Regions from separate parts of the Mesorhizobium sp. M0058 genome, predicted to be linked through region 2. Evidence: predicted binding sites of a transcription regulator. Region 2 holds the regulator's gene; each other region holds the start of a gene.

Region 1 (7,480 bases), 310 kb from region 2:
ACCTCGACCAGCTCGTCGTCCTGGATCCAGGCCAGCGCGCGCTCCAGCGTCATGCGGATCGGCGGCGTCAGCTTCACCGCCTCGTCCTTGCCGGCGGCGCGGATGTTGGTCAGCTTCTTGCCCTTCAGCACGTTCACTTCGAGGTCGTTGTCACGGCTATGGATGCCGATGATCATGCCCTGATAGACCTTGACGCCCGGGTCGATGACCATCGGGCCGCGGTCTTCGAGGTTCCACATGGCATAGGCCACTGCCTCGCCCTGTTCGTTGGAGATCAGCACGCCGTTGGTGCGGCCCGGCAGTTCGCCCTTGTAGGGCTGGTAGGCGTGGAACAGCCGGTTCATCACGGCGGTGCCGCGCGTGTCGGTCAACAGTTCCGACTGGTAGCCGATCAGTCCGCGCGTCGGCGCGTGGAAGACGATGCGCTGACGGTTGCCGCCCGAAGGCCGCAGCTCGACCATCTCGGCCTTGCGCTCCGACATCTTCTGCACGACGATGCCGGCGTGCTCCTCGTCGACGTCGATGACGACTTCCTCGACCGGCTCCAGCAATTCACCGTTCTCGCCCTTCTGCATGACGACGCGCGGACGCGACACGGCGATTTCAAAGCCTTCGCGGCGCATCGTCTCGATCAGCACGGCCAGCTGCAATTCGCCGCGGCCGGAAACGAAGAACGAATCCTTGTCGGGCGATTCCTCGATCTTGAGCGCGACATTGCCTTCGGCTTCTCGCAGCAGGCGGTCGCGGATGACGCGGCTGGTCACCTTGTCGCCTTCAGTGCCGGCGAGCGGCGAATCATTGACCAGGAAAGACATGGTCACGGTCGGCGGATCGATCGGTTGCGCATGCAACGCCTCGGTCACCGCCAGGTCGCAGAACGTGTCGGCGACAGTGCCCTTCGACAGGCCGGCAATTGCCACGATGTCACCCGCCTGCGCCTCTTCGATCGGCTGGCGCTCGAGGCCACGGAACGCGAGGATCTTGGAGATGCGCCCGGTTTCGATCTGCGTGCCGTCATGGTGGAGCACCTTGACCGCCTGGTTGGACTTCAGCGTGCCGCTCTCGATACGGCCGGTAATGATGCGGCCGAGGAACGGATTGGCTTCCAGGATGGTGCCGATCATGCGGAACGGGCCGGGATGAACGGTCGGCTCCGGCACATGCTTGATGACGAGGTCGAACAGCGGCGCCAGGCCCTGGTCCTTCGGGCCTTCCGGATTTTCCGAGACCCAGCCATCGCGGCCAGAACCGTAGAGGATCGGGAAGTCGAGCTGCTCGTCGGTGGCGTCAAGCGCTGCAAACAGGTCGAACACCTCGTTGACCACTTCGACGTGGCGGGCGTCCGGACGGTCGATCTTGTTGATGACGACGATCGGCTTCAGGCCGACCTTGAGCGCCTTGCCGACGACGAACTTGGTCTGCGGCATGGGGCCTTCGGCGGCGTCGACCAGCACGATCGCCGAATCCACCATCGACAGGATGCGCTCGACCTCACCGCCGAAATCGGCGTGGCCGGGTGTGTCGACGATGTTAATGCGGGTGTCCTTCCAGTCGACCGAGGTCGCCTTGGCCAGGATGGTGATGCCGCGTTCCTTTTCGAGGTCGTTGGAATCCATGGCGCGCTCGGCGACGCGCTGATTGTCGCGGAAGGAACCGGATTGCCGCAGCAATTGGTCGACGAGGGTGGTTTTTCCATGGTCGACGTGCGCGATGATCGCGATATTACGAATTTTCATTTTGTGGTCTCGGGAGCGTTGCAGGCAGCAGGCCAAAAGGCGCCGCCTCTTTCGGTTGCGCGGCTCATACAGGGTTTTTCGCAATTGCGAAAGAGGAGGCGCACCACCAAATACTCATCAAATCTTAAGCATCTCGGTGTGAGATGGTTTTGTTAACCAAGGCGGGAACCTTTCTGGGCCCGGGTAGTTCGAAATTCATGACCGACAAACTCAACCGATTTTGGCCCCTCATCGCTTCGGTCGCATTCGCTGCCGTGCTGGCGGCCAATGCCGCTCAATCGGCCGCCACGGTGAAGGAAGCCAATCCGGCTTCGTCGTCCGACCGGACGGCCGAGCAGATGTTTGCCGACGCCCCTGATGGCGTCGACCCCGTGGTCACCGGCCCGGTCAGCGCCTCTTTCAAGCAGAGGCAGCAGGTTGCAGGCTGCGACAGCGCGGTGTGGCCGAAGATTCCGACGGTTTGCTACTCGGACTGACGGCTGCCCATTCGAGGCATAGCGATCCTTCGCACCGACCCAAAGGCTTACGCCGACCGCACCGGATCGAGCGTCACCTTGTAAAGCTCGATGTCGTCGCGATCCATCAGCCGCACGGTCAGCTGCTCTGTCGCCCCTGAAATGCCCACCAGGCCAAAGAACTGCAGGCCGGCCGAGGGTGGCAGGTTCTGGCCCTGTTCGGTGGTCGGCGCCTTGATGAATTTCAGCTCCGGGCCGAAGGTCATGTCGAAATCATTGGGACCGAAGGTACCGGCGTGGATCGGGCCCGAGACGAATTCCCAGAAAGGATTGAAATCCTGGAACCGCGCCTTGTCGGGGTTGTAATAGTGCGCCGCCGTGTAGTGGACATCGGCGGTCAACCAGACCGTGTTGGTGATGCCGGCAGTCTTGATGTAGCGCAACAGGTCGGCGATCTCGAGCTCGCGGCCTTTGGGCAGGCCATTGTCGCCATTGCTGATGGCTTCCGCGCCGACCTTCTTGGCGCCGTCGTCCCAGACGACGAGGCCGAGCGGCATGTCGGCGGCAATGATCTTCCAGGTCGCCCTGGAATTCGTCAGCTCGCGCTTCAGCCATTTCGTCTGCTGTTCGCCCAGCATGCGTGACTGCGGCGTCATGTCCTCCTGCATGTCGGGGCCGTTCGGGCCGCGATAGGAGCGCATGTCGAGGAAGAACACGTCGAGCAGCGGCCCATGCGCGATCTTGCGGTAGACGCGGCCGGGCTCGGACGGCTCGTAGCGGATCGTCGTCATCTCATGGAAGGCGCGCGCCGCACGCGCCGCGAGCACATGGACGGATTTTTCGGTGTAGCGGCTGTCGGCGCCGAGATTCTTCGAATCCGACCAGTTGTTCAGCACCTCGTGATCGTCCCACTGGTAGAAGGTCGGGCAGATGGCGCTCAAGGCCAGAACGTTTTTGTCCATCATGTTGTATTTCCACTGGTCGCGGTACTCATCCAGCGTCTCGGCCACCTTGCGCTTGCCGTCGATCAGGACGACGTTTTTCCACTTGCCGCCGCCAGGCAGGTCTACCTCGTCCTTCATGGCGCCATCGGCATAGATGGTGTCGCCGGAATGCAGGAAGAAATCCGGCGTGTGCCTGGCGATGGTGGCGTAGGTTTTCATGCCGGTCTCATCGATTCCCCAGCCCTGGCCGGCCGTGTCGCCCGACCAGGCGAATTTTATGTCGCGCTTCGAGGCGGGTGCTGTGCGGAAACGGCCGACGATCGGTTCGGAAACGGCGTTGATATCCGACAGGTCGGCGGCAGTCATCCGGTAGAAGATATCCTGGTCGGAGGCGAGGTCGGTGAGCAGGCGCTTGACCGTGAAGTCGCTGGCCGGCGAGGTATCGAGCGGCGCCAGCCGCGTCGCATTGGCGAAGTTTTCCGTCGACGACACTTCGAACATGACGCGCGAAGGCCGGTCGGTGCGCGTCCACACCATGCCGCTCGAGGCATCGACATCGCCGGACTGGACGCCATGGGTGAAGGCCGGGCGCTGGCTGGCGCGCGAATAATAGGGCAAAGCGAGCCCCGATGCGCCGAGCAGACCGGCGGCGCTGGCAGAGGTGACGAAAGCGCGGCGGGTCAACGAGATCTTGTTCATGGCTGTCTCCTGATGGCTTCGAACGGTGCCAGCAAGCTCCAGCTTCAATGTTTCAGCCACATCTCGGGAAGATGAAACTTTGATAACAATCGACAGGTGATCTCCGCCCTTGAGGGGGGAGATGTCGCCGAAGGCGACAGAAGGGGGTCGCCTCGCTTGGAGCGCCGACCTCCTATGCGCAAGAGGCTGAGTCCGGTCGCACGGACCCCCTCTGGCCGCTTCGCGGCCATCTCCCCCCTGAGGGGGGAGATTAGTACCGCGCCTTACGCCGCTTGCGGCTCCGGATCGAAAGCCGGCCTGCTCGTATTGATCAGCAGCGACAGACACGCAGCCACGATCGCCGTCAAGCCGGCGATCAGGAAGGCCAGTTCGTAATTGCCCTGCAATTCGCGCATGGTGCCGCCGAAGGCAGCGGCGGTGGCGGCCCCCACCTGGTGGCCGGCGACGATCCAGCCGAACACGATCGGGCCGCTGCGGTCGCCGAAGGCCTCGTTGGCGAGCCTGAGCGTCGGCGGCACGGTGGCGATCCAGTCCAGACCGTAGAGCACGGCGAAGATGATCAGGCTGGTCGCCGAGAAGCCGGAATAGGGCAGATAGATCAGCGCCAGGCCGCGAATGCCGTAGTAGACGCCGAGCAGCTTGCGCGGGTCGAAACGGTCGGTGAGCCAACCCGACAAAGTCGTGCCGATCAGGTCGAAAATGCCCATCAGCGACAACAGGCCCGCGGCCTGCACCTCGGGGATGCCCATGTCGCCGCAGAAGGAGATCAGATGCGTGCCGACCAGCCCGTTGGTGGTGAAACCGCAGATGAAGAACGTGGCGAACAGATACCAGAAGACGCGGGTGCCGGCAGCGCGGCGCAGCGTGTTGAGCGTATGCGCCAGGAAATTGCCTTGCGATGCCGGCGACACCGGCGGCACGTCATCCGCCCCGGCGCCATAGCGCACCATGCCGATCGAAGCGGGACGCTCCGGAACCAACAGCCAGACCAGCGGCAGAAGACAGGCAGTGGCGATCGAGACGGCGGTAGCGACGGGCTGCCAGCCGCCCGACTGGGCGAGCGATGCCAGCAGCGGCAGGAACACCAAGAGGCCGGTGGCGCTGGAGGCCGACATCAGCCCCATCACCAAGCCGCGATTGGTCTTGAACCAGCGGTTGACGATGGTGGCGCCGAGCACGGTGGCGACCGCGCCGGAGCCGATACCTGAAAACACGCCCCAGGTGAGGAACAGATGCCATGGCTCGGTCATCAGCAGGCTGAGCGCGGTCGAGCCCGACATGATCACAAGCGAGGCAAGCAGCGTGCGGCGCAAGCCGATACGCTCCATCAATGCGGCGGCAAACGGCCCGGTCAGGCCGTAAAGGAAGATGCCGATCGCGGCGGCAATCGAAACCGTATCGCGCCCCCAGCCGAAGCTTTTATCCAACGGCAGCATCATCACCGAGGGTGCGGAACGAAGCCCGGCCGCGATCAACAAGCAGAGGAAGATGACGCCAACCACGACGAAAGCGTAGCGCTGGCCAAAGGGACGGGATTGAGCTATCATGTTACTGACCGGTACGTTGCAGGGTGAGGACATGTATACGTACCGATCGGTAACACGTCAATCGAGTCATACCATGCCAACGGACAAAAATATTGAACTGACCATCAAGGACGGTCATGCAGCCGCACCGCCCAAGGCTGCCAAGAAAATCCTCGACGTGGCCTACGACCTGTTCTACCGCCGCGGCATTCGGGCGATCGGCGTCGACGAGATCGTCAAGCGCGCCGGCGTCACCAAGCCCAGCCTCTACCGCAGCTTTCCCTCCAAGGACGAGCTTGCCGCTTCCTATCTCAGGCAATATGACCGTGAGTACTGGGAGCGTTTCGACGAAGCCGTGGCTGCCCATCCCGGCGACCCGCGGGCACAGCTCAGGGCTTTCCTGACTCGCGTCGGCAAGCGCACGCAAAAGCCGGACTATCGCGGCTGCGGCATGACCAACGCGGCGGTGGAATATCCCGAACATGGCCATCCGGCGCGCGTCGTCAGCGAGGCCAACAAGCAGGAGTTGCGCCACCGCCTGCGCGCGATGGCCGCAGCGATGGGCGCTAAAGACCCTGACACGCTCGGCGACGGCCTGCTGCTGTTGATCGAAGGCGCCTATATCAGCGGCCAGCTCTTCGGCCTCGGCGGCCCGGCGCAATCGGTGGCCCGCAACGCCGACCTGCTGATCGAAGCGAGCTTGAAGAAATAGCATTTTCTAACGTTGGCGCCGACCCTCACCTGCCGGCATCCTTTCCCGGAAATGGGGCGAGGAACGCTCTCATCACGATTTCGCCAATTGCCAGCGTTGCAAGGTTGTCGCCAGCGGCGCAGCCGGCCACTTTCTCCCGTTCAGGGGGAGAATTGCCCGGCAGGGCGATGTGGGTGGCGCCAACGTTGAGATTGGCACGCTAGGCCGGCCGCAGATTTGGCGATAGGCTGGGGCGAACTTCACGGGAGACGTCCGCATGCGAACCCTGCTGCTTGTTCCATTCGCCCTCGCCGCCCTATCCCAAACCGCCCATGCCGACGGAATATCCAGCGTCTACACCGACCTCGACTCGCAAAAGGATTGCGTCACCTATGCGCAGGCCGAGGAAGGTGACGGCGACTGGGCCGAACTCGCCTGCTCCGGCTATCGCGGCTATCCCGTGCTGATCGCCTACGACGATGCGCGTGAATCGCTATTCTACGGGTTTCCGCCCGGCGGCGAGATGACCTCGGTCTGGGAGAGCTTTTCCGGCTTCAACTCGTCCGGCGCCAAGGTCGAATGGCGCATCGAGACCAAGGGCGACGTTGCCGTTCCCTTCGCGGTGATCCACCGCCGCTCGATCAGCAATCCCGAGGATGAGAACAAGCCGACCGAAGTGCTGCTCGTCGCCAAGGTCGCCCAGATGGAAGCCCGCGACGGCTGCACCATCGGCCTCGTGCTCGCCACCGGCAACCCTCAGGCCAACGACCAGGCGCGCAAGCTGGCGGACGAAAAGGCGAAGAGTTTCGCCTGTGGCAAGGACAAGCACACCGTCATCGGCAACGTGCCGGCGTTTGGTCGGGTGGATAACTAGCCACGTGGGTGCAAGGCACCCCCCTCTGCCCTGCCGGGCATCTCCCCCTCAAGGGGGGAGATTGGCAGCTTCGCTGGCGGCGCTTTTCTTTCGGCGCTGAAAATTGACGAAAGCCGTTGCGACATCCGATCTCCCCCCTTGAGGGGGAGATGGCCGGCAGGCCAGAGGGGGGTGCCTCGCGCTGGCGTTTGCCGCTTACTTGAACGAGACGCAGGCCTCTCTCGGCGCTACTTCGCCGCCTTCGCCCGTGCGATCGCGTCGACGATCATCTTCTTGGCGTATTTGGAATCGTGCCAGCCTTCGATCTTGACCCATTTGCCGGGCTCGAGATCCTTGTAGTGCTCGAAGAAGTGCTGGACCTGGTCGCGGGTGATCTCGGGCAGCTGCGTGTATTCGGTGACGTTTTCGTAGCGCAGCGTCAGCTTCGGCGAGGGCACGGCAATGACCTTCTCGTCCTGGCCGGCATTGTCTTCCATCACCAGCACGCCGATCGGCCGCACATTGATGACGCAGCCCGGCACCAGCGCGCGCGTGTTGCAGACCAGCACGTCGATC
Region 2 (7,480 bases):
GTCTGCGTGCCGAGCGCGATGCGGTTCAGAGCGGCATGGTCGCCGTCCTGGCCCGAGACCGGAACCGTTCCGGCAAGGCCCTGCGCCGTCAGCGCGGCGACAACGCCGCCGGCGGTGCCGTCATTGGCCGCAACCACGGCATCGACCTTGTTGTCATTGGCGGTCAGGAACTGTTCCATGTTCTTTTGCGCGTTGGCCGGCAGCCAGCCATCGGTATAGGCCTCGCCGACATTCTTGATCTTGCCCGAGTCGATGGCTTCCTTGAGCACTTCCATCGAGCCCGAGAACAGGAAATCGGCATTCGGATCCGAGCCAGAGCCCTTGATGAAGACATAGTTGCCTTCGGGCTTCGCCTTGAACACTTCGCGGGCCTGCATGCGGCCGACTTCCTTGTTGTCGAAGGTCAGGTAGAAGACGTCCTTGTTCTCGATCAGGCGGTCATAGCCGACGACCGGAATGCCTTCGTCCAGCGCCTTCTGCACCGCCGGGCCGATGGCCGAGGCGTCCTGCGCCAGGATGATCAGCGAGTTGGCGCCCTGCGAGATCAGGCTTTCGACGTCGGTCAGCTGCTTGCCGGGATTGGACTGCGCGTCGGCGGAAATGTACTTGTCGCCGGCAGCCTCTATCGCCGTTTTCATCGCCGCCTCGTCGGTCTTCCAGCGCTCTTCCTGGAAGTTCGACCACGACACGCCGATGACCTTGTCCTTCGCCTGCGCGACCGACATCAGCGCCAGCGACATGGCGACACCCGCCAGCATGGCGGCTGCAAATCTGTTCATCATAATCCTCCCTGCGCCGCGTGCGGCGCGACAAAACTGGCCCGAGGGCCGGCACACAGAGGCGCTATTTTTTCGAGCCTCGAAAAAATACTGGTTCAATGATAACGCGCTGTCAACATCGATTCTGATGGATTCTGATGGCCGTGCCGAATTTTTTCGAGGTCCGCAATAAACAATGACAGGGCTGCCGGCGTCTGCCAATATTTGGCTGGTGCCGTCGAACGCCGTCACTATCATGAGGCGCGAGGAGGCCGGGAGGAAACAAATGTCGGTTGGAATCCGCCACGACGATCTGCGCCGTCGCAACCGTGCGATGGTGATTTCAGCCGTGCGCCGGGCCGGCCAGCCGTCGCGGACCGAGATTGCGGCGACCACCGGCCTCAGCCACTCGACCATATCGGCAATCTCGTCTGATCTGATTCAAGAAGGCATCCTGATTGAAGGCAAACCTGGCGAGACCGGCGCACTGAAACGCGGCCGGCCGCAGGTGGGCCTTGGTCTCAACCCGGAAGCGGCGGCGGTGATGACCGTCGTGCTGTCGCTCAATTTCCTGTCCGTCACCGTCATCGACTATGCCGGCCACGTCGTCGCCGAGGAACAGCGCCGGCTGGACACGCTGACCAAGCCGCGCGACGAGCTGATTGGCGAATGCGTAGCAATCGTCCGGCGGCGGCTTGAGGATCCCGACCTCGATGTCCAGAGCATCGCCCGCATTGCCATGGGCATCCAGGGCATCACCGATTCGCAGGCGCGCGCCATGCTGTGGTCGCCGATCACGCCACTGACCGACATTGCCTTCGCCGACATGTTGGAAGCGGAATTCGGCATTCCTGCCACCATGGAGAACGATTGCAACATGATGGCGGTGGCGCTGCAATGGCGCCAGCCCGAGCGCTACCGCGACAATTTTATCGCCATCCTCTTATCGCACGGCATCGGCATGGGCCTGGTGCTGAAAGGCGAACTGTTCACCGGCACCCATTCCTCGGGCGGCGAGTTCGGCCACATGATCCACCGTCCGGGCGGCGCGCTCTGCCGCTGCGGGCGGCGCGGCTGCGTGGAAGCCTATGCCGGAAACTACGCCATCTGGCGCAGCGCCAAAATGATGGGCGAGGATGCCGAGCCGGTCGATATCGGCGACGCTGATATGCGCGCACTCGCCGCGCGCGCCCGCGAAACCGACGGCCCGGAGCGCGAAGCCTATCGCAGGGCCGGCGAGGCGCTCGGCTTCGGCCTCGGCAGCCTGTTTGCGCTGATCGATCCGGCACCCGTCGCCATGGTAGGCGTCAGCGCCGCCGCCTTCGACCTGATCGAACCGGCATTGCGCGAAGCGATCGCCCAGACCGCCGGCGGCCAGCACTCGAAATCGATCTCCTTCGACACCGAGCCCAACGAGCTGCCGCTGATCCGCGAAGGCTGTGCCATGCGCGCGCTCGGCTTCGTCGATCAGGAGATTTTCGCGCCGGGCATTCAGGCCAAATCCGGCAAGCATGTCGCCTGAATGGCCGGCAACGGCGCGACGCGCAGCATCCTAATCTTCCCTGATCGCGTAGCCGGCGCCGCGAATGGTACGGATGACATCCGGCATGCGGCCGTTGTTGACCGCTTTGCGTAAGCGCCCGACATGGACGTCGACGGTTCGCTCGTCTATATAGATCGTCTCGCCCCAGACATTGTCGAGCAGTTGGCTGCGCGAGAACACGCGGCCGGGATGGCGCATCATGAATTCGAGCAGCCGGAACTCGGTCGGTCCGAGCCTGATCTCGCTCTTCTTGCGGTAGACCCGGTGCGATTCTCGATCGAGCACGATGTCGCCGACCTTGAGCACGCTCGACAGCACTTCCGGCTTGGCCCGGCGCAGCAGCGCCTTCACGCGCGCCATGAACTCCGGCGTCGAGAATGGCTTGACCAGATAGTCGTCGGCACCGGTGGACAGGCCGCGCACGCGATCGCTTTCCTCACCGCGCGCGGTCAGCATGATGATCGGCAGCCGCTCGGTTTCGGGCCGCACTCTAAGCCGCCGGCAGAGCTCGATGCCGGAAACAGCGGGCACCATCCAGTCGAGCACCAGGAGATCGGGCACGTTTTCCTGCAGGCGGATCTCGGCTTCGTCGCCGCGTGTCACCACCTCGACCTGATAGCCTTCGGATTCGAGGTTGTAGCGGAGGAGCACGCCCAGCGGCTCCTCGTCCTCCACGACCATGATGCGTGGCGCGATCATAGGCAGTTCACCCTCATCAGGCCGGCGTGGCCATCGCCGTCTCGTCCTGCTTCGGACGATTGGCGGGCAATTGCTGGCCGGTCAGCACATAATACGCATTTTCGGCGATGTTGGTGACATGATCGCCGATGCGCTCAAGATTCTTGGCGCAGAACAAGAGATGCGTGCAGGCGGTGATGTTGCGAGGGTCTTCCATCATGTAGGTCAAGAGCTCACGAAACACGGACGTGTATTTGACGTCGATGCGCTCGTCGTCATTCCTGAGTTTTGCAAGCGCTGCCGCATCGGTGGCGGCATATTCCTCGACGACGCCTTGCACCTGGATCAGCACCAGTTGCGCCATGGCATCGATGGAGTGCGAGAGGTCGCGCGGCGTGACGCTCAAGCCCACGGTGCCGACGCGTTTGGCGATGTTCTTGGCGAGGTCGCCGATGCGCTCGAGGTCGCCCGCCATGCGGATCGAGCCGACCACGGCGCGCAGATCGTTGGCCATCGGCTGGCGCTTGGCGATCAGCGTGATGGCGCGGTCGTCCAGTTCGCGCTGGCGCGCATCCATGATGGCGTCGTCGGAAACGACACGCTGTGCCAGCGCATTGTCCGAATTGAGCAGCGCCCTGGTCGAGCCGCTGACCATCGAGCCTGCCAGATCGCCCATGTCGCGGATCAGCTTGCTGATCTGCCCGAGCTCTTCATCGAAGGAGGCGACGGTATGTTCACCCATGATCTTGGTCCTCGTGCCTGAAAATTCACCCGCCGGACGGCTCAGCCGAAGCGGCCGGTAATGTAGTCCTGGGTGCGCTTGTCGTCGGGGTTGGTGAACATCTTGTCGGTGGCGCCCTCCTCGACGAGATAGCCGAGATGGAACATCGCCGTGCGCTGCGAGACGCGCGCCGCCTGCTGCATCGAGTGGGTGACGATGACGATCGTGTAGTTCTGGCGCAGTTCGTCGATCAGCTCCTCGACACGGGCGGTGGCGATCGGATCGAGCGCCGAGCAGGGCTCGTCCATCAGGATCACCTCCGGCGACACGGCGATGGCGCGCGCGATGCACAGGCGCTGCTGCTGGCCGCCGGACAGGCCGGTGCCGGGCTCCTGCAGGCGGTCCTTGACCTCGTTCCAGATCGCAGCCTTCTTCAGGCTCTGCTCGACGATCTGGTCCATGTCGGACTTGCGCTTGGCCAGCCCATGGATGCGCGGGCCGTAGGCGACGTTCTCGTAGATCGACTTCGGGAACGGGTTGGGTTTCTGGAACACCATGCCGACGCGGGCGCGCAGTTCGACGACATCGATGTTCTTGTCGTAGATGTCGTCTTCATCGAGCGTGATCTTGCCGGTCACCCGCGCCGAATCGATGGTGTCGTTCATGCGGTTGAGGCAGCGCAGGAAGGTCGACTTGCCGCAGCCGGACGGGCCGATCAGCGCCGTCACCTGGTTCTGGCGGATGTCGAGATTGACGTCGAACAACGCCTGCTTCTCGCCGTAGAAGACGCCGACCTTGTCGCCGCGCATCTTGATGACTTCGTTCGACTTGGCGTTCATTTTGTCGCCCACTGCATTCTCAAGGGACTGTTCGGTCATGATGTTCATACCAAATTGCCTTTTTTCTACCAGCGCCGCTCGAACCGGCGCCGGAGCACGATCGCGGTGATGTTCATGGCCATGAGGAAGACGAGCAGGATGATGATGGCGCCGGACATGCGCTCGACAAAAGCGCGCTCAGCCTCGTTTGCCCACATATAGATCTGAACCGGCAGCGCGGTCGCCGGATCGAAAGGCGTCGTCGGATAATCGGCGACGAAAGCGACCATGCCGATCAAGAGCAGCGGTGCTGTCTCGCCGAGCGCACGCGCCAGGCCCATGATGGTGCCGGTAAGGATGCCTGGGGCGGCAAGCGGCAGGATGTGATGGAACACCATCTGCATCTTGGAGGCGCCGAGACCTAGGGCCGCCGAGCGGATCGACGGCGGCACCGCGGCGAGGGCGGCGCGCGTGGCGATGATTATGGTCGGCAATGTCATCAAGGTCAGCACCAGGCCGCCGACGAAGGAAGCCGAGCGCGGCATGCCGAGGAAGTTGATGAACACGGCAAGGCCAAGCAGACCGAAGACGATCGACGGCACCGCCGCGAGATTGTTGATGTTGACCTCGATCAGGTCGGTGAAGCGGTTCTTCTTGGCGAATTCCTCGAGATAGATCGAGGCGGCGACGCCGATCGGCAGCGCCAGCAACAGCACGATCACCATCATGTAGAACGAGCCGATGATCGCCACGCCCATGCCCGACGTTTCGGGCCGGCTGGAGGCGCCATAGGTGAACAGGCCGGTGTTGAAATGCTCGGCCATCACGCCGTCGGCTTTAAGCTTGTTCATCCAGTCGATCTGCTGGTTGGACACCTTGCGGCGCGCTTCATCGACGCCGAGGTCGATCTGACCCTTGAAGGCCGAGTCGAGGTTCGCGGCAGCCAGGATGTCGACGTCACGCGTCCTGCCGATCACCGACGGATCGGCGGAGACGATGTCGCGCAGCTGGACGCGGGCGCCTTCCGACAGGAAGCCCCTGAGCTTCAGCATCATCGGCTTGTTGGCCGGATCGATGCCGAGCTTGGCCACCAGCGCGTTTTCGGCGAGCTTGGGATAGTTCGCCTTGATCAGCACATTCGGGTCTGTGGCACGCTTGTTCGAGGGGTCGATGACCTTCTCATCGAAGGTGATCGGAAGCGTCACCGTCGTCTGCCAGAAGGCGGTGTAGCCTTTCGAGACGATGGTGATCAACATGATGGCCAGGAACGCCAGGCCCACCGAGATCGCAATCACGCCATAGATGCGGAACCGGCGTTCGGCGGCATAGCGCGCCTTCAGCCCGATGTCGCGGCGCGGACGCGCGACGGCACCCGCCATCGTGTCCAGGGGGATGTCGGTCATTCGTACTGCTCCCGGTACTTGCGCACGATGTAGAGGGCGACGATGTTCATCACCAGCGTCAGCGCGAACAGCGTCAGGCCGAGCGCGAAGGCGACCAGCGTCTGCGGCGAGTTGAACTCGAGATCGCCGGTCAGCTGGTTGACAATCTTGACGGTGATGGTCGTCATCGCCTCGAACGGATTGGCCGTCAGATTGGCGGCGACGCCCGCCGCCAGCACGACGATCATCGTCTCGCCGATGGCGCGCGACGCCGTCAACAGGATGGCGCCGACGATGCCGGGCAGTGCCGCCGGCAGGATCACCCGCTTGATCGTCTCGGAGCGCGTGGCGCCGAGGCCGAGCGAGCCGTCACGCATTGCGCGCGGCACCGCGGTGATGATGTCGTCGGACAAAGAGGACACGACCGGGATCAGCATGACGCCCATCACCAGACCGGCGGTGAAGATGCTCTGGCCCTGGATGAAGGGCGAGCCGCCGGTGAGTGCCGCCGACAGGTCGCGCAAGAACGGTCCGAGCGTGACAACGGCGAAGATGCCGTAGACGATGGTCGGAATGCCGGCCAGCAGTTCCAACGCCGGCTTGACCACCGAGCGCACACCGCGCGAGGCATATTCGGACATGTAGACCGCCGACATCAGCCCGACCGGCACTGCGACCAGAAGCGCGACGGCGGCGATGTAGAGCGTGCCGGCGAGTAGCGGGATCAGGCCGAACTGACCCTGGCTGCCGCCGGAACCGGCGGCGGCGAAACGCGGATCCCACACCGTGCCGAAGAAGAAGCTCATCGGCGATACGCTCTCGAAGAAGGTGATCGTCTGGAACAGCATCGACAGCACGATGCCGACCGTGGTCAGGATGGCGATGGTCGAGGCCGCAAGCAGCCCCCACAGCATCAGCTTCTCGACATTGTTGCGCGCCCTGGCGCGCGGCGCGATCTGCCTCAGCGCATAGAAGGCGCCGGCGACCGACAGCGCGAAGGTCAGCACGGCGCCGAACAGGCCGAGCCGGTCCTGGACCTGGTTCGCCTCGACCGCGATCGGGATCATATAGTCCTGTGTGTCGCTGGCCAGTGCCACGCCCTTGGCGGCGAGCAGCGGCTGCAATTCGGCGAAAGTAGCGGGAAGTGCGGTATCGCCATCGAGCCGGCGCAGGCCCTTGGCCAGGCTCTTCACCATGCTGGCGTCGAGCGCTTCGCTGGCCACCTTTGTGTCGGCGGTGCGCTCGGGCAAAGCGGCATGGATGTGCCGGTCGAGATAGAAGGAAGAGCCGATATCCCAGACGGCGAGCAGCAGGACGGCAGGCAGGACCGCGAGCAGAAAGGCCCACCAGCCATGATAATGCGCGCGCGAATGCGGCTTGACCTTGCCGGTATCCTGCGCCGCTGCGCGCTGGCGGCCGATCACAAAAGCGACCACGCCTATGGCGATGACTATGGCGAGTACGAGCAAGGACGACATCACCCACCCCAGGGAAAATTCAGATCGCCGCCACCGTTGCGGCAAGCGGCGAAATCAGGGCGCGGATTTGGTCCGCGCCCTGATCCGGTCGGTTGATTACAT
Region 3 (7,480 bases), on a different contig from region 2:
TCTTCTTGGCGATCTGGATCTGGAAGATCACCAGATCCTGCCAGCGGAAGGCGGCTTCCGAAGCCGCCAGATAGAACTCCCACATCCTGCAGAAGCGCTCGTCGTAGATGGCCTTGGCCTTGTCCCGGTTGGCGGCAAAGCGCTGGCCCCAATGCTTCAGCGTATCGGCATAGTGCAGCCGCAGAATCTCGATGTCGGTGACCACAAGCCCCGACTTCTCGATCGCCGGCATCACCTCCGACAGCGAGGGAATGTAGCCGCCCGGAAAAATGTACTTGCGGATAAAGGCGCTGGTCGCCCACGGCACGCCGGAGCGGCCGATCGTGTGCAAGAGCATGACGCCGTCGGGCTTCAACAGCGTCGCCGACTTGTCGAAGAAGGTGCGGAAGTGGTTGACGCCGACATGCTCGAACATGCCGACCGAGACGATGCGGTCGAAGCGTTCGTTGAGTTCGCGGTAGTCCTTGAGGTCGAAATGCACGCGGTCCTGCAAGCCTTGCGCATGCGCCCGGTCGGTGGCGACGCCGTGCTGCTCGGTCGACAGCGTCACGCCTTGGACGTCGACATCGAAAGCCTTGGCGAGATAGAGGCCGAGCCCACCCCAGCCGGAGCCAATATCGAGCACGGTCTGGCCGGCCTTCAGCCTGAGCTTGGCGGCGATATGGCGTTTCTTGGCCATCTGCGCCTCGTCGAGCGTCATGTCCGGCTGTTCGAAATAGGCGCAGGAATACTGCATGTCGTCGTCGAGGAAGAGCCGGTAGAGGTCACCCGACAAATCATAGTGGCGCTGCACGTTGCGGCGCGCCCGTGATGCGGTGTTGATCTGCTGCAGGCGGCGAAAGGCGTGGCGCAGACCCTCGATGGCCTTCGACCAGGTGGCGTCGATACCGCCGCTGCCCATGTTCTGGAAGGCGATGCGCATCATACCCAGTACGCCGCCCTCGATGATGTCGAGTTCGCCGTCCATATAGGCTTCCGGCACGGCCAGCATCGGATCGAAGGTAATGGCGCGCTCGGCATGCGCGGTCTTGATGTGCATATGCACCGGCTCGCCGCTGCCGTCGCCGAAAACCACTGTCGAGCCCTTCGGCCCGGTGACTTTCAGATTGCCCGTACGCACCAGGCGGTCGAGAACGCGCTTCAACAGAATATTCATCACCAAATGTCCCCTCACGGTCAGACTGGCGGACCAATTCTGCAACAATATATAGGGGTTCGAAAAGTTCCATTTGGCACAAAAATGCCCGGGCGAGAGGCCCGGGCATTGGTCCAGAAAGGCTGGATGACGAGGAAGTGATTGGAGCGCTGCTCCCCTCGCTTCCCGATCAGGCCCCGTGCGGGATCAGGCGTTGTCTTCTTCGCCGCCTTCGAACTCGGTGTTCGGGTCGAAGAAGTTCTCCGGCCGTGCGTTGTCGTTGATGTCATCGCCATAGATGGCTTCGGCGGTGGTCAGCGTCTCGCCCTTGGCCTGGCGCTCGGCTTCGTCGGCCGTGCGGGCGATGTTGAGGCTGATGGTGACCTCGACTTCCGGATGCAGCGCAATCGCCACATTGGTGACGCCGATGGTCTTGATCGGCTGGTTGAGCTGGATCTGGTTGCGGTTGACCGAGAACCCTTCGGCGGTCAGCAGGTCGGCGATGTCGCGGGTCGACACCGAACCGTAGAGCTGGCCGGTCTCGCCTGCGGAACGCACGGCGATGAAGCTCTTGCCGTCGAGCTTTTCGGCAACCTGGCTGGCTTCCGACTTGCGCTCGAGGTTGCGCGCTTCGAGCTGCGCGCGCTGCCCTTCGAACTTCTTCTTGTTGGCTTCGTTGGCGCGCAGCGCCTTGCCCTGCGGCAAGAGGAAGTTGCGGGCAAAGCCGTCCTTGACCTTGACGGTATCGCCCATCTGGCCGAGGCGGGAAACGCGTTCGAGAAGAATCACTTGCATGGTCTTGTTCCTTCGTCTGGGCACCGACCGCGGGATCGGCGCCGAATTGAATGGAACAGGTCAGGAAGCTCTGAGCGCCTTGGCGCCGGTGTCGCTGTCCTGCCTGTCGCGGCAGTTAGAGGCTTTTCACCTCAACTCGGGATTTCAATGCACGTCGCCAAGAGTGGGCCCGGTTTTGGGGCAACGACATGCATCATCAAATTACCCCTGCGGCGCCCGTCGCCGTGGGAGAAGGAAGCAGGCGGCGAACCGCCTGCTTCGGAGATCTTAGCGAACCACGTAGGGCAGCAGGCCGAGGAAGCGGGCGCGCTTGATCGCCTTGGCGAGTTCGCGCTGCTTCTTCTGGCTGACGGCGGTGATGCGCGACGGCACGATCTTGCCGCGCTCGGAAATGTAGCGCTGCAGAAGACGCACGTCCTTGTAGTCGATCTTGGGCGCATTGGCGCCAGAGAACGGGCAGGTCTTGCGGCGGCGATGGAACGGGCGCCGGGTCGGGATCTGATTGATGTCGACCATTATTCTGCACCTCCTTCAACGCCTTCGCGCGGACGGCGCGGACCACGATCGCCACCGGCATCGCCAAATGAGCGCGGCGGACGATCGCCACGGTCGCCGCGATCACGGTCGCCGAACGAGCGCGGACCACGATCGCCACGGTCGCGGTCGCCGAAGCCGCCGCGTTCCGAGCGCTCTTCGCGCTTCTGCATCATGGCCGACGGGCCTTCCTCATGCGCCTCGACCTTGACGGTCAGGAAACGCAGCACGTCCTCGGACAGGCCCATCTGGCGCTCCATCTCGTTGAGCGCTGCCGGCGGGCAGTTGAGGTCCATAAGCGTGTAGTAAGCCTTCCGGTTCTTGTTGACCCGGTAGGTGAGGGACTTCAGTCCCCAGTTCTCGACCCGGCCGACGGACCCGCCATTTGCGGAGATGACGCCCTTGTACTGTTCGACAAGCGCATCGACCTGCTGCTGCGAGAGGTCCTGCCGGGCAAGGAACACATGTTCGTATAGAGCCATAGTGGTTCAGTGCCTTTCTTCGTTTCTCTCCCGGATCCTCGCGGCAAAAGCCTCTGCAACTTCTCTGACCCGCTGATCCCGAGGGGGCGGGGAAGAAAGGAGCATTTCGAGACGGTCGAGAGCGGAGACACGGGAGGCGGAAGCGCTTCTGGCTTCACACGAAGGTTTTGGGTAAAACCTCCGGCCCTCCGTTCAGCCCCCAGCAAGGACCGGCAGATTGCGGGCGTCTATAAAGCAAATTGGCTGGAAGGCAAGGGTAACGCATGCTCCGGACAGCGTCCTGGCGTCGCAGGGTTGGAAAAATACCAGGCATCAACTCGTATGCGGGGTACCACCGTTGATCGTTTCGGGGAAGAAGTCCGGAGCCGCCTTACGCTTGCCGAACATCATGTCGTATTGCAGCAGGCGGAAGTCGTTGATCGCCGGATCAACGTCCTTCTGCCGCGCCCAGTCCGGCGTGGCCTCACCTGACGGTGTCAAAAGCAGATTGCGGTCGACGACGCGATAGCGTTCGCGCAACGCGCCCAGGAAGCCGGTGTAGTAGGGGTGCGTGATCCCGGCCGTTGTCAGGATGTGGTAGGGCAGGAAGGCCGGGCTCACCGCGCCCATATCCTGCGCCGGACCGGTGCGGTTAGACCAGATGACCAGCGGCGTCTGATGATGCTCCAGTGCCGCCTCCGGCGTCGGTTCCTTGCGCGGCGCGACATTGTCCTTCAGGTAACCGGTTTCGACATAGACGGGGCCGAGCGGCGGCAGATGGTCGCCGAAGAAGGCGATGACCGTCGGCCGCTCGCGCTTCTTCGCCCATTCGATCAATCGTTCGAGGCCACGGTCGGCATCGGCGGAGCCTTCGGCGTAGCTGAGCAGCGATTCCCGCGCCCATGTGCTGATCGGTGCCGCGACCTTGTGGGTCGGATTGTAATAGCGGTACGGCTCGTAGGGACCGTGGTTCTGCAGGCTGACGGCGAAGAAGAACACCGGCCGCTCGCTGGCGTCGGCCTCTGCGATGATCTCGTCGGTCATCGACGCATCGGAAGCCAGCGGCCCGCGCTTTTCCAGTGGCGGCAGCGTCTCTTCCGAGCGGAAATCGTTGAAGCCGAAATCGGCATAGACGGCGCCCCTGTTCCAGAACCAGTTGGTGCCCGGATGGATGGCGCGCGCCCGGTATCCCTCGCTTTTCAGGAAGGTCGCCAGCGACGGCGTCGGTGTGCGCACATATTGCTGGTAGGGGATCGAGCCCGCCGGCAGGAAGGCATTGGAAAAGCCGGTCAGCGCCTCGAATTCGATGTTGGCGGTCATGCCGCCGAATTCCGGCGAAAACATATAGCCGGAACGCAGCGCCCGCACATTGGGGATCGGGTCAGGCGTGATTGTGACGCCGGGCAGCTTGGTCGGATCCCAGAAAGATTCGCTCATCACCACGATGATGTCGGGTTTCTCATCCGGTACCGAGGCCGCCACAGCAGGCCTGTCGATCGCGTCGATCGCCTTGTCGGAATAGCCCGCCGGCGCCGAGACATGCGCCATCGGCACGTTGAGCGCGAAGGCCAGCGCAAACCCGTTGGAGGCGTAGTTCTCCTTCTGGTCCCACATGATCGGGATGATCTGCAGCCGGTCGCGGGTCCACGAGAAGGTGGCGTAGTCCATGATCGAGACGAAGAAGGCGAGCAGCGGCACTGCCAGCGTCAGCCGCGCCAGCCGCCCTTTGCGGCTGAGGATCGGAACCTTGCGGCGCCACAACCGCCAGCCATAGATCAGCAGCGACAGGCCGGCGACGATGCCGACCGCCATGGCGAGCGCCGTCCAGGGCCGCTCGCGCACCAGGAGCGGCATCAGTGCCATGATCTGGCGCGAATAAAGAAAATCGGTTGGGTAGAGCGGATCGCCGAGATAATGCGACTTCTGATGCCCGACAAAGGCCAGCGCCAGCGTCAGGGGCGCCACGATCATCAGGCTCTGGTGACTGCGGCCAAGCACGGCGTCCAGTCCCATCAGCACCAATGCAAAGACAATGATGGTGGTCCAGCCCGGCTTGAATGGCTGCAGGAAGAAGTCGACCGTGCCGAAGAAGTCGCCGCGCACGATCCATTCGATAGCGAACACCAGGATGGCGGAGGCAAGCAGCGTGACCAGACCGTAGCGGATGACCGGCCATCTGCGCCCCGGCAGGTAGCCGGTGGACGGATCGTCTTCCAAGAATTGTGGCGCGGGTACGGCCGCGCCTTTCCTGATCCTAGCCACGTCTCTTCCCCCGGCCCAAGCAACGCGTATTTCCACTCGCGCCACCGTTCTGTCATAGAACTGTCATGCAAAAGCTAGCGCCTGTGGCGAAAATAAGAAGAGCCAGCAAACGATTCGTGAGCGGTTTTCATCAGGTGTGATCGGCAAAAAGCCTTTGGGAACAGGGACTCGAGGTCAGCTCCGGTTCAAGCGAGAGCCGAAATGCCGCCTCCGGGCTTGACTTGACGGTCCGCCTTGCGTCACAGGCAGGAAAAATCAGCCGCTGGAGAGCGCCCAAATGGCCGTCGCATTCACCTTTCCGGGACAGGGCAGCCAGGCTGTCGGCATGGGCAAGGACCTCGCCGACGCCTTCCCCGAGGCACGCAGGGTGTTCGAGGAAGTCGATGATGCGTTGGGCGAAGAGCTGTCGAAACTGATCTGGGAAGGCCCGGAAGAGGCGCTGACCCTGACTGCCAATGCCCAGCCGGCGCTGATGGCGGTCTCGCTGGCGGCGATCCGCTCGCTGGAAGCGCGCGGCTTTTCGCTGAAGGACAAGGTTGCCTACGTTGCCGGTCATTCGCTCGGCGAATATTCCGCCCTTGCCGCGGCCGGTTTCGTTTCGGTCGCCGATGCTGCCCGGCTGCTGCGCATCCGCGGCAACGCCATGCAGGCGGCGGTGCCGGCCGGCGAGGGCGCCATGGCGGCGATCATCGGACTGGAACAGCCCGACGTCGAAGCCGCTTGCACCGAGGCCGCAACGGGATCCGGCAAAGTCTGCCAGATCGCCAACGACAATGGCGGCGGCCAGCTGGTGATCTCCGGCGCCAGGGCGGCGGTGGAACTCGCCGCGAAACTGTGCACAGAAAAGGGCGCCAAGCGGGCGCTGATGCTGCAGGTCTCCGCACCCTTCCATTCGGCGCTGATGGCGCCGGCGGCCGATGTCATGCGCGAGGCGCTGGCCGGCGTGACCAAGAATGCACCGGTCGTGCCCGTCGTCTCCAACGTCACTGTAGCCCCGACCAGCGACCCCGACGAGATCGCGCGCCGCCTGGTCGAGCAGATCACCGGCCGCGTGCGCTGGCGCGAAACGGTGGAGTGGTTCGGCGCCAACGGCGTCGCCACGCTGTTTGAGATCGGCGCCGGCAAGGTGCTTTCCGGCCTGGCGCGGCGGATCAACCGCGACATCGCCACATCCGCCGTCGGCACGCCGCCAGATGTCGAGGCGGCGCTGGCCGCGCTTGCATAATCCACTGGCGATTCAACCCCTCCCGTGGGAAGGGTGTTCTCTTAAGATCAGGAGACGAAAATGTTCGAACTGACCGGCCGCAAGGCGCTCGTCACCGGCGCATCGGGCGGCATTGGCGAGGCGATTGCCCGGGTGCTGCATGCGCAAGGCGCCATTGTCGGCCTGCACGGCACCCGCATCGAGAAACTGGAGACCCTGGCCGGCGAACTCGGCGACCGGGTAAAGCTGTTCCCGGCCAATCTTGCCGACCGTGACGAGGTCAAGGCGCTTGGCCAGAAGGCCGAAGCCGAACTCGAAGGCGTCGACATACTGGTCAACAATGCCGGCATCACCAAGGACGGCCTGTTCGTGCGCATGGCGGACGCGGATTGGGACAGCGTGCTGGAGGTGAACCTCACCGCCGTGTTCCGGCTGACCCGCGAGCTGACCCATCCGATGATGCGCCGCCGCCATGGCCGCATCATCAACATCACCTCGGTGGTCGGCGTCACCGGCAATCCTGGCCAGACCAATTATTGCGCCTCCAAGGCCGGCATGATCGGCTTTTCCAAGTCGCTGGCGCAGGAGATCGCCACCCGCAACATCACCGTCAACTGCGTCGCCCCGGGCTTTATCGAATCGGCCATGACCGACAAGCTCAACGACAAGCAGAAAGACGCGATAATGGCCGCGATCCCGACGCGCCGCATGGGCACGAGTGTTGAAGTGGCGTCGGCCGTCGCCTATCTCGCCTCCAACGAGGCAGCCTACGTCACCGGCCAGACCATCCATGTCAACGGTGGCATGGCCATGATCTGACAGGATATTGCCGGGTGATAAGAAGACATGGCCGGCTTGTGAAAAGAGACCATTTCGCCTTGGACCTCAGCCATTTTTCGTGTAATGCGGCCCGCAACCCGGCGGTTCGGGCAAAAACCGGTCCGGCATCGTTGCGTTTCCGGCAGGACCATCTTTCAGCTTGATTAGCGGCATTCTGCCCGCTAACGAAGACAGACAAACAAAAGACGAGGATGCCCCAAATGAGTGACACCGCAGAGCGCGTCAAGAAGATCGTCATCGAACATCTTG
Region 4 (7,480 bases), on a different contig from region 2:
GATCGCCGCGCTGTTCGCCGGCAGCACGGTGCTGACGCCGCTTTACGTCATCTACAAGCAGGCCTTCGGTTTCTCGCAGATCACGCTGACGCTGGTCTACGCCGTCTATGTCGTCGGCAATCTCGGCGCATTGCTGATGTTCGGGCGCTTGTCCGACGGCATTGGCCGCCGTCCTGCGGCGCTGGCGTCGATGGCCATAGCGGTGGTCAGCGCGGTGGTGTTCCTGCTGGCCGAGAATGTCGCATGGCTCGATGTCGCCCGCATATTGAGCGGCCTTGGCATCGGCGTCGGCGCGGGAACCGGCACGGCCTGGCTTGCCGAGTTGATCGAGGGTAAGGACAAATCGCGCGCGGCAATCATCGCCACCAGCACCAACTTCGTTGGCCTTGGCCTCGGCGCGCTGGCATCGGGCCTGCTCGCCGAATATGCGCCCTGGCCGTTGAGACTAACGTTTGCGGTCTATCTTGCCTTGCTCGTGGTGGTGACGCTGTTGATCTGGCGCACCAGGGAAACCGTTTCGCGGCCGGGAAGGCTGGCCGATGTTTCGCTGCGGCCGCGGCTGTCGGTGCCCGCTGATATCCGCGCCGCTTTCGTGGCGCCGGCCGTCACCGGCTTCGGCGCCATGGCGCTGGTCGGCTTCTATGCAGCCCTGGCGCCGAGCATCCTGGCGCAGCAGCTGCATGTGGCCAACCATGCCGAGGCCGGCGGGCTGTTCTTTGAACTGTCGATCGTTGCGGCCGCGACCATTCTGGCCACGGTCCGACTGTCCAGCCGCGCCGGCATGCTAGCCGCGCTGGCGCTGATGATCCCGGCCGTAGGGCTGATGGTTGCTGCTCAGTTTTTCGCGTCAATGTCCCTGATGGTTGCCGCCACCGCTGTGTGCGGCGTGGCGGCGGCGCTCGGCTATCGCGGCGGCCTGCAGGTGGTGAACCAGATCGCACCTGCCGAGCGTCGCGCCGAATTGGTGTCGGCGTTCTTCATCTGCTGCTTCTGCGGCAATGCGCTGCCGGTGATCGGCATTGGGCTGCTGTCGAGTTGGGCCACTCCGACGACGGCAAGCCTGGCCTTCGCCGGCATGATCACGCTGTTCTCTGTCGTAGCGCTGGGGTTCGGCGTCAAATACGCGCGCTGAGCCTCACCCGTTTGGCGTCCCGGGCGCCATGTTTGCCCGTCCGCGCGGGATGCCGAGGCCGGTGTCGGGCGGCTCGCCGGCGGCCGGCCGGTCCTCGATCATGTGCATGGTGCGCCAGCGGCCGAAGCGATAATAGGCGGCGGCCAGCACCAGCGAGGTGATCGATCCCGCCGGAAAACTCCACCACAGCGCTTCCTCGCCGATGTAGCTCCTGAAGAAGTAGGCAAAGCCGGTACGCACGACCAGCACGGAAATCACCAGAATGATCAGCGGCGGCATCACGGCACCGGTGGCGCGCACGGTGGCGAACAGCACGATGGTGACGCCGAACAGGATGAACGACCAGGACGCCACCTTGTTGATGTGGGCTGCAATGTCGATTGCGGTGCTGTCGCGGCTAAGGAACAGGCCGAGCACCGGCCTGTCGAAGAGGAACAGCAGCGCCACCAGGGCGCCGGTGAGCACCAGGTTGAAGCCGACGCCGGACGCCGCGATGCGACCGATGCGGTCCCAGCGCCCGGCGCCGACATTCTGGGCCGCCATCGACGAGACTGCGGCTCCGATCGCCAGTGCAGGCATCTGGATATAGGTCCACAGCTGCGCCGCGATGCCGTAGGCGGCGGCGACCTGCGAGCCGTAGGAGTTGACGATGCCCATCACGGTCAGCGCCGCCGCCGAAATGACGATCATCTGCAGGCCCATCGGCACGCCCTTGAAGACGACGATCCTGAGCAGCGCCGGATCCGGCCGCAGCAGAGCGAGGTTCGCGCCGGCGAGCCGCAACGGATGCTTTTTGGCATAAAGCACGACGAGGATGGCGATCACGCTCACCGTCTGGCCGATCAGCGTCGAGGTGGCGGAGCCGGCGATGCCGAGTTCGGGGAAGGGGCCGATGCCGCGAATGAGCAGCGGATTGAGGATGATGTCGAGCACGACCGCGAGCGCCATGAAGAAGAATGGCGTGCGCGAATCACCCGCACCGCGCAGCACCGTCATGACGAAGGACAGAAGGTTCATCATCGGCACGGCGACGAAGATGATACGCAGATAGGAGCGCGCCAGCGGCAGCGCATCGGGCGGGGTGCCCAGTGTGTTGAGGATGGCGTCGACCCAGATCCAGCCGCAGACGGCGAAGATAGCCGAGACGAGGAAGAAGAAGCTGGCGCTGGTGCCGACGATGCGCCGCGCCTCGGGCAGGTCGCGGGCGCCGACCGATTGCGCCACCAGGATGGTGGCGGCCATGCCGATGCCGAATACGGTGCCAAGAATCAGGAACAGAACCAGATTGGCGTTGGAGGTGGCGGTCAGCGCCGATTCACCGAGGAAGCGGCCGACCCAGACAGCGTTGATCGAACCGTTGAGCGACTGCAGCACATTGGAGCCGAGCACCGGCAGAGCGAACAAAAGCAGCGTGCGCGGAATCGGGCCGCTGGTCAGGTCGCCGGTGCGCCGGCGCGGTGGTATTTTTTCGTCCATGGGCTGTTCGGCGAAGGTTCATCTCAAAGTCCGCCCGGCAATGATCGCCGATTTGACGGACAAGGTCGATGCGGCATTGGAACATGCCACCTGGCGGCTTCAAGCTAATCAGTTCTCAAAACATTCGGAATGGGATATGGGTCGTCGCCGCGTGGGGTCGCATATCCTGTTGGATATGATGAATAGGCTGGGGGGATCATGTCCGACAATCCGCTTTTTTCCGAGCGCCTGAACCGGCGCGCGTTTCTTGGAATATCCGCTTTGGGTGCCGCTACCATGGCGCTTTCAGCCTGCACCACGACCGACGTCGTGGTGCCGCCAACGCCCGCTCCGGCGCCCGAACCGGCTCTGGGCGATGCCGCCACCATGTATTCGGCGCGCGTCGATGAGGGCTTTTCATTGCCGGCAATCCCCGTGGCCAAGCTCGATCCGAAGTTCGTGCGCCAGATCGTGGACGATCCGACCGGCGAAAAACCCGGCACGATCGTCGTCGATACATCCGAGCATTTTCTCTATCTGGTGCGCGACGGCGGCAAGGCAATGCGCTATGGCGTCAGCCTCGGCAAGGCCGGGTTTGGCTGGACCGGCAGCGCCGTGATCCAGGCGCGCAAGAAATGGCCGGTGTGGACGCCGCCGCCCGAAATGATCCAGCGCCGGCCGGAACTGGCGAAATATAAGGACGGCATGCCGCCGGGACCGCAGAGCCCGCTCGGCGCGCGTGCGCTCTATCTGTTCCGCGACGGCAAGGACACGATGTACCGGCTGCACGGCACGCCGGAATGGGATTCCATCGGCAAGAACGCGTCGTCGGGCTGCGTGCGCTTCATGAACCAGGACATTATCGACCTCTACAGCCGGGTCAACGGCGTAGCCCAGGTCTATGTGCGCCCGAACCTGTCGGCCGCAGGCAAGATCATGGCCGTGTCGAGCCGGACCGCCGAGCCGATCGATGCCGGCGTGCCAAGGGATGCGGAGATTTTGAAATAGGTGCCTTCACGGCATCGCTGATCGCCGACAAACGTTTAGAGGCGGACGCGCCGGGCGCGTCCGCCTTTCCGTAAACGGCTACTTCTTGGCGAGGCCCGGAAGCGTGACCTGATAGACCAGGAACATGGTGTCGACATCGGCGCCGTCGTCGGCCTTGTAGGGCGCGCCGACCTGAAAACCGTCTTGGGTGAGAAAGTCGTTATCGTTGCCGACGAACAGGAAATAGTCGTCGGGCAGCGCCGGATCGAGCAGGCTGACCACAGACATTGCTTCCCACTTCTCCGAGAGATTGTTCTTGTCGTTCGGCTTGCCGTCATGCAGGCCGAAACGGCCGAGTTCCTTGTTGTCGTTGATGTCAATGAACGGCGTCAGCTTGGCCGGGGTCACCGAGGGGTCGAGCACGCCCTTGGGCGCCAGCGGCTTGTCGGCGGCATCGAAGGCGCCGCCGGCAATGTCGGTGGCGCCAGAGACGTCGACGACGAAAATCTGGCGCAGCAGCGAAGTATCGCCCTTCACCCCCTGGCCGTTTCCGCTGTCGCGCGCCAGCATCAGGAAGGTCTTGTCAGACAGCGCCACGATTTCGCTCTGCGCGGCGACCTTGGTCTTGTCCTTGGCGTCCTTGAACACCGGCAGCGGCACGGCATATTCATGCACCAGCTTGAGATGGGCCGGGTCGGAGGCGTCGTAGACCAGCGCGCGGGTGTTCTGGCGCGTCGCGGGCGAATCGCCGCCATCCTGGCGGGGCGCCGACTGCAGCACAGTGATCAGCGACTTGCCGTCCGGCGTCAGCGCCATGCCTTCGAGGCCTTGATTGTTCTGGCGGCCGGTTTCGGGATCCTTCGGATCGGGTTCGGCTGCACCGGGGCCCGGATTGTCGGAGGCGAAGTTCGGCGCGCCCTTGCGCATCGGCACCAAAGCGGCGGGCGGCTGCGTTGCCGACAACAGATGGCCGTCGGCCGAGAAGCGGTAGATGTTGGGGCCGTATTCGTCAGAGATGAACATGGTGCCGTCGGGCAGCCGCGCGATCGCCTCATTGTCGAGCGCCAGCTTGCCATTGGCCTCGGGCAGGATCGGCAGGTCGCCATTGGCCGCGCGCACGCCGTTGAGCGGATCGAGGCCGGTGGCGTCAGCGCCCTTGTCGTCGGTGAGGAGCAGGGAATCGGCAAGCGTCGCCTTGACGCCTGTCTGTTCCTGGCCGGAGGTGGGCGTGGCGCCTAGTGCTACCGGCGTGAACTCGATGCGAATAGTGTTGAGGCGCGGCCGGTAGTCGGTGGTGCCGACGACATTGTAGCCGCGGTCGGGCAGCAACCAGAGCGAGCCCTTGTAGCCGTCCGCGCCACGGGTCCAGCTTGCGGCGTCGATGGACATGCCGGAGCCGGAGCCGAAGGTCTCGCCGAACTTGTCCTTCTGATCGGCCGGAATGCGGCCGACGCCGACCAGGCCCTTGTTGACGAAGCCGCCAACGGTGGCGGTGCTGCCGGCAAGGGCAGGGGTCAGGGCGGTAAACAGCGCCAGCACGGCGCCGAGCGACACGGTTCGGTGCAGATTTTTCATGGAGATCCTCTTTGTGACAAGCCTTGAGCGGCGCAAAGGGGCCACCGCATCGCATCGACGATGTCGCCCTCTCGCAAAGCGGTCTAGGACGCGAACATGATACTTGCGTGACAGAGCGGGCCTCTTCCTTCTCCCTTGTGGGAGAAGGGAGAGACGCACTATCAATCGCTGTCGCGGGCGATCAGCTCCAGCGGCCAGACTTCGCGGATGATGCGCGGACCTTCCGGGCCGGCAAAGGCGGGAAGCGAGGCCAGCAGCATTTCGGCCAGTCGCCGGCCCATCGGCTCCAGCGACGGACGGAAGGCGGTCAGCGCCGGTGAAAAATAGCGGCAGAGCGGCGTGTCGACGATGACGATCACCGCGATGTCGTGGCCGGGCCTGATGCCCATCTCGGCCAGTGCCTTGCAGCCGCCGAGCGCCATTGCGTCATTGTTGAAGATGATGGCTGTGGGCCGGTCCTTGGAGAGCATCACGCGCGGCGTCACCTGGTAGCCTCCGGCCTCGTTGATGAAGCCGTCGGCGATCAGGCCGGGGTCGACTTCGATACCATGCCGCTTCAGCGCCTTGCGGTAGCCGTCGAGGAACAGGTAGCCGAAGTTCAGATCAAGCGAAGGGCGGATGGCGGCAATGCGGCGGTGGCCGCGCGCGACCAGCCGGTCGACGGCTTCATCACCCGCCCTCTCGAAATCTATATCGAGCGAAGGATAGGTGTCGTCGCCGGATTGACTTCGGCCAAGCGTGGCGAAGGGAAAGCCGGCCTTGCTGAGATAGTCGATTCGATCGTCTTCCCGCCGTGTATTGGCCAACACGACCGCGTCGGCCCGGCGCGTCTCAACCACGCGGCGCAGCCTCTCCTGCTGATATTGGCCGGGCTCGCCCATGACGACCATCAGATCCAGGTCATCCTCGGCAAGTCGGCCCTGCAGACCGATCAGGAACGGGATGAAGAACGGTTCGCCATATTGCTGGTCGCCCGGATGCGGCTGCAGCATGAAGGCGATCGAATGGGTGGTGCCTTGCCGCAGACTGCGGCCGGACTGGTTGGGCGAATAGTTCAATTGCTTGGCGGCGGCGAGCACGCGCTGGCGGGTGTCGGCATTGACGTCGGCGCGGCCGTTCAGCGCCCGCGACACGGTGCCGATCGAAATGTTCAGGTGACGCGCAAGGTCATGGATGCTGGACGCCAAGGACAGTTCTCCCCCTGTCTTGGCTAGCACCGGCTGCCGCCCAGGCCAAGGCTTCGGGATGATTTTCGCTGGCAGCCGATTGACATTCTACGCCATCGGGTGTGTTCTCGTAAACGTTTACGGAGAAACGTTTACGGTGATGCCGGAAATGCCGTGACATTCGGTCTGGAGGACCGGACGGGAGGAATGCTGGATGATGAATGCCGTCCTCGTCGGCTGTGGTGCGATGAGCAAGGCCTGGCTCGATGCCGCGAGGCAGATCGACGGGCTGGCCATTGTCGGCTTGGTCGATCTCGACGCCGAACGGGCGAAGGCGAGGGCGCGCGAATACGGGCTTGACGGCGCCGTCATCGGCACCAGCTTGGATGCGGTGCTCGACCAGACCAGGCCGGACGCGGTGTTCGATGTCGTGGTTCCCGCCGCCCGGCGCGACGTCGCCTTTGCCGCCTTTGCCCATAATTGCCATCTGCTGACGGAAAAGCCGCTGGCCGATACTCCGGAAAATGCCCGCGCCATCGTCGATGCGGCACGTAACGCGGGGCGTATCCATGCGGTCGTGCAGAACCGCCGCTACGTCGCCAATGTCCGGCGCATCAGGCGCTTTCTCGACTCCGGCGCCATCGGCAAGCCAACCAGCATCCATGCCGATTTCTTCGTCGCGCCGCATTTCGGCGGCTTCCGCGAGGAGATGGCGCATGTGCTCTTGCTCGACATGGCGATCCATACTTTCGACGCCGCCCGCTACATGGTCGGCGGCGATCCCGCCGGCGTCTTTTGCCAGGAATGGGAGCCGGCGAATTCCTGGTACCGGCAGGGATCGTCGGCCAGCGCTATCTTCGATCTCGGCGGCGGCAAGGTGTTCACCTATGCAGGCTCTTGGTGCGCGGCGGGCTTCCGCACCAGCTGGGAGAGCACGTGGCGCATCGTCGCCGAGCACGGCAGCCTGGTCTGGGACGGCGAGGACGGACTGAAGGCCGAGGTTGTGTTGTCGGTCCGCGACGGCCTGTTCGACCTGACCCAGCCCATCACAGTACCGCCGCTCGATTCCGCCGACCGCGTCGGCGGTCATCTCGGCATCATCAAGGATTTCATCCACGCCATCGAGACCGGCAGCGAGCCGGAAACGCGTGGCAGCGACAACATC

Evidence for each region. The regulator PhoB, encoded in region 2, activates phosphate uptake and scavenging genes when phosphate is short. The targets are predictions, from matches to a motif close to TGTCATNNANCTGTCAT.
Region 1: a site for PhoB is predicted at 3,906-3,922, ahead of NKJ75_RS16410 (alkaline phosphatase D family protein). Genes of this name have one in related genera too.
Region 3: a site for PhoB is predicted at 5,238-5,254, ahead of NKJ75_RS08150 (LTA synthase family protein). Genes of this name have one in related genera too.
Region 4: a site for PhoB is predicted at 5,246-5,262, ahead of NKJ75_RS12230 (esterase-like activity of phytase family protein). Genes of this name have one in related genera too.

The regions. Positions count from the first base shown of each region.
Region 1 is NZ_JAMYUQ010000008.1:313,411-320,890, forward strand. It holds gene typA (translational GTPase TypA) at 1-1,736, opposite strand, end outside; gene NKJ75_RS16405 (hypothetical protein) at 1,934-2,212, shown strand; gene NKJ75_RS16410 (alkaline phosphatase D family protein) at 2,260-3,834, opposite strand; gene NKJ75_RS16415 (MFS transporter) at 4,098-5,381, opposite strand; gene NKJ75_RS16420 (TetR/AcrR family transcriptional regulator) at 5,455-6,072, shown strand; gene NKJ75_RS16425 (hypothetical protein) at 6,329-6,925, shown strand; gene ppa (inorganic diphosphatase) at 7,153-7,480, opposite strand, start outside.
Region 2 is NZ_JAMYUQ010000008.1:362-7,841, forward strand. It holds gene xylF (D-xylose ABC transporter substrate-binding protein) at 1-779, opposite strand, end outside; gene NKJ75_RS14850 (ROK family protein) at 1,045-2,280, shown strand; gene phoB (phosphate regulon transcriptional regulator PhoB) at 2,311-3,000, opposite strand; gene phoU (phosphate signaling complex protein PhoU) at 3,017-3,721, opposite strand; gene pstB (phosphate ABC transporter ATP-binding protein PstB) at 3,763-4,587, opposite strand; gene pstA (phosphate ABC transporter permease PstA) at 4,605-5,921, opposite strand; gene pstC (phosphate ABC transporter permease subunit PstC) at 5,918-7,378, opposite strand; gene NKJ75_RS14880 (substrate-binding domain-containing protein) at 7,475-7,480, opposite strand, start outside.
Region 3 is NZ_JAMYUQ010000004.1:134,228-141,707, reverse strand. It holds gene NKJ75_RS08170 (cyclopropane fatty acid synthase) at 1-1,156, opposite strand, end outside; gene rplI (50S ribosomal protein L9) at 1,343-1,930, opposite strand; gene rpsR (30S ribosomal protein S18) at 2,198-2,446, opposite strand; gene rpsF (30S ribosomal protein S6) at 2,446-2,946, opposite strand; gene NKJ75_RS08150 (LTA synthase family protein) at 3,259-5,187, opposite strand; gene fabD (ACP S-malonyltransferase) at 5,465-6,412, shown strand; gene fabG (3-oxoacyl-[acyl-carrier-protein] reductase) at 6,473-7,210, shown strand; gene NKJ75_RS08135 (acyl carrier protein) at 7,432-7,480, shown strand, end outside.
Region 4 is NZ_JAMYUQ010000006.1:205,790-213,269, forward strand. It holds gene NKJ75_RS12215 (MFS transporter) at 1-1,132, shown strand, start outside; gene NKJ75_RS12220 (MATE family efflux transporter) at 1,136-2,608, opposite strand; gene NKJ75_RS12225 (L,D-transpeptidase) at 2,807-3,595, shown strand; gene NKJ75_RS12230 (esterase-like activity of phytase family protein) at 3,674-5,149, opposite strand; gene NKJ75_RS12235 (LacI family DNA-binding transcriptional regulator) at 5,311-6,336, opposite strand; gene NKJ75_RS12240 (Gfo/Idh/MocA family protein) at 6,530-7,480, shown strand, end outside.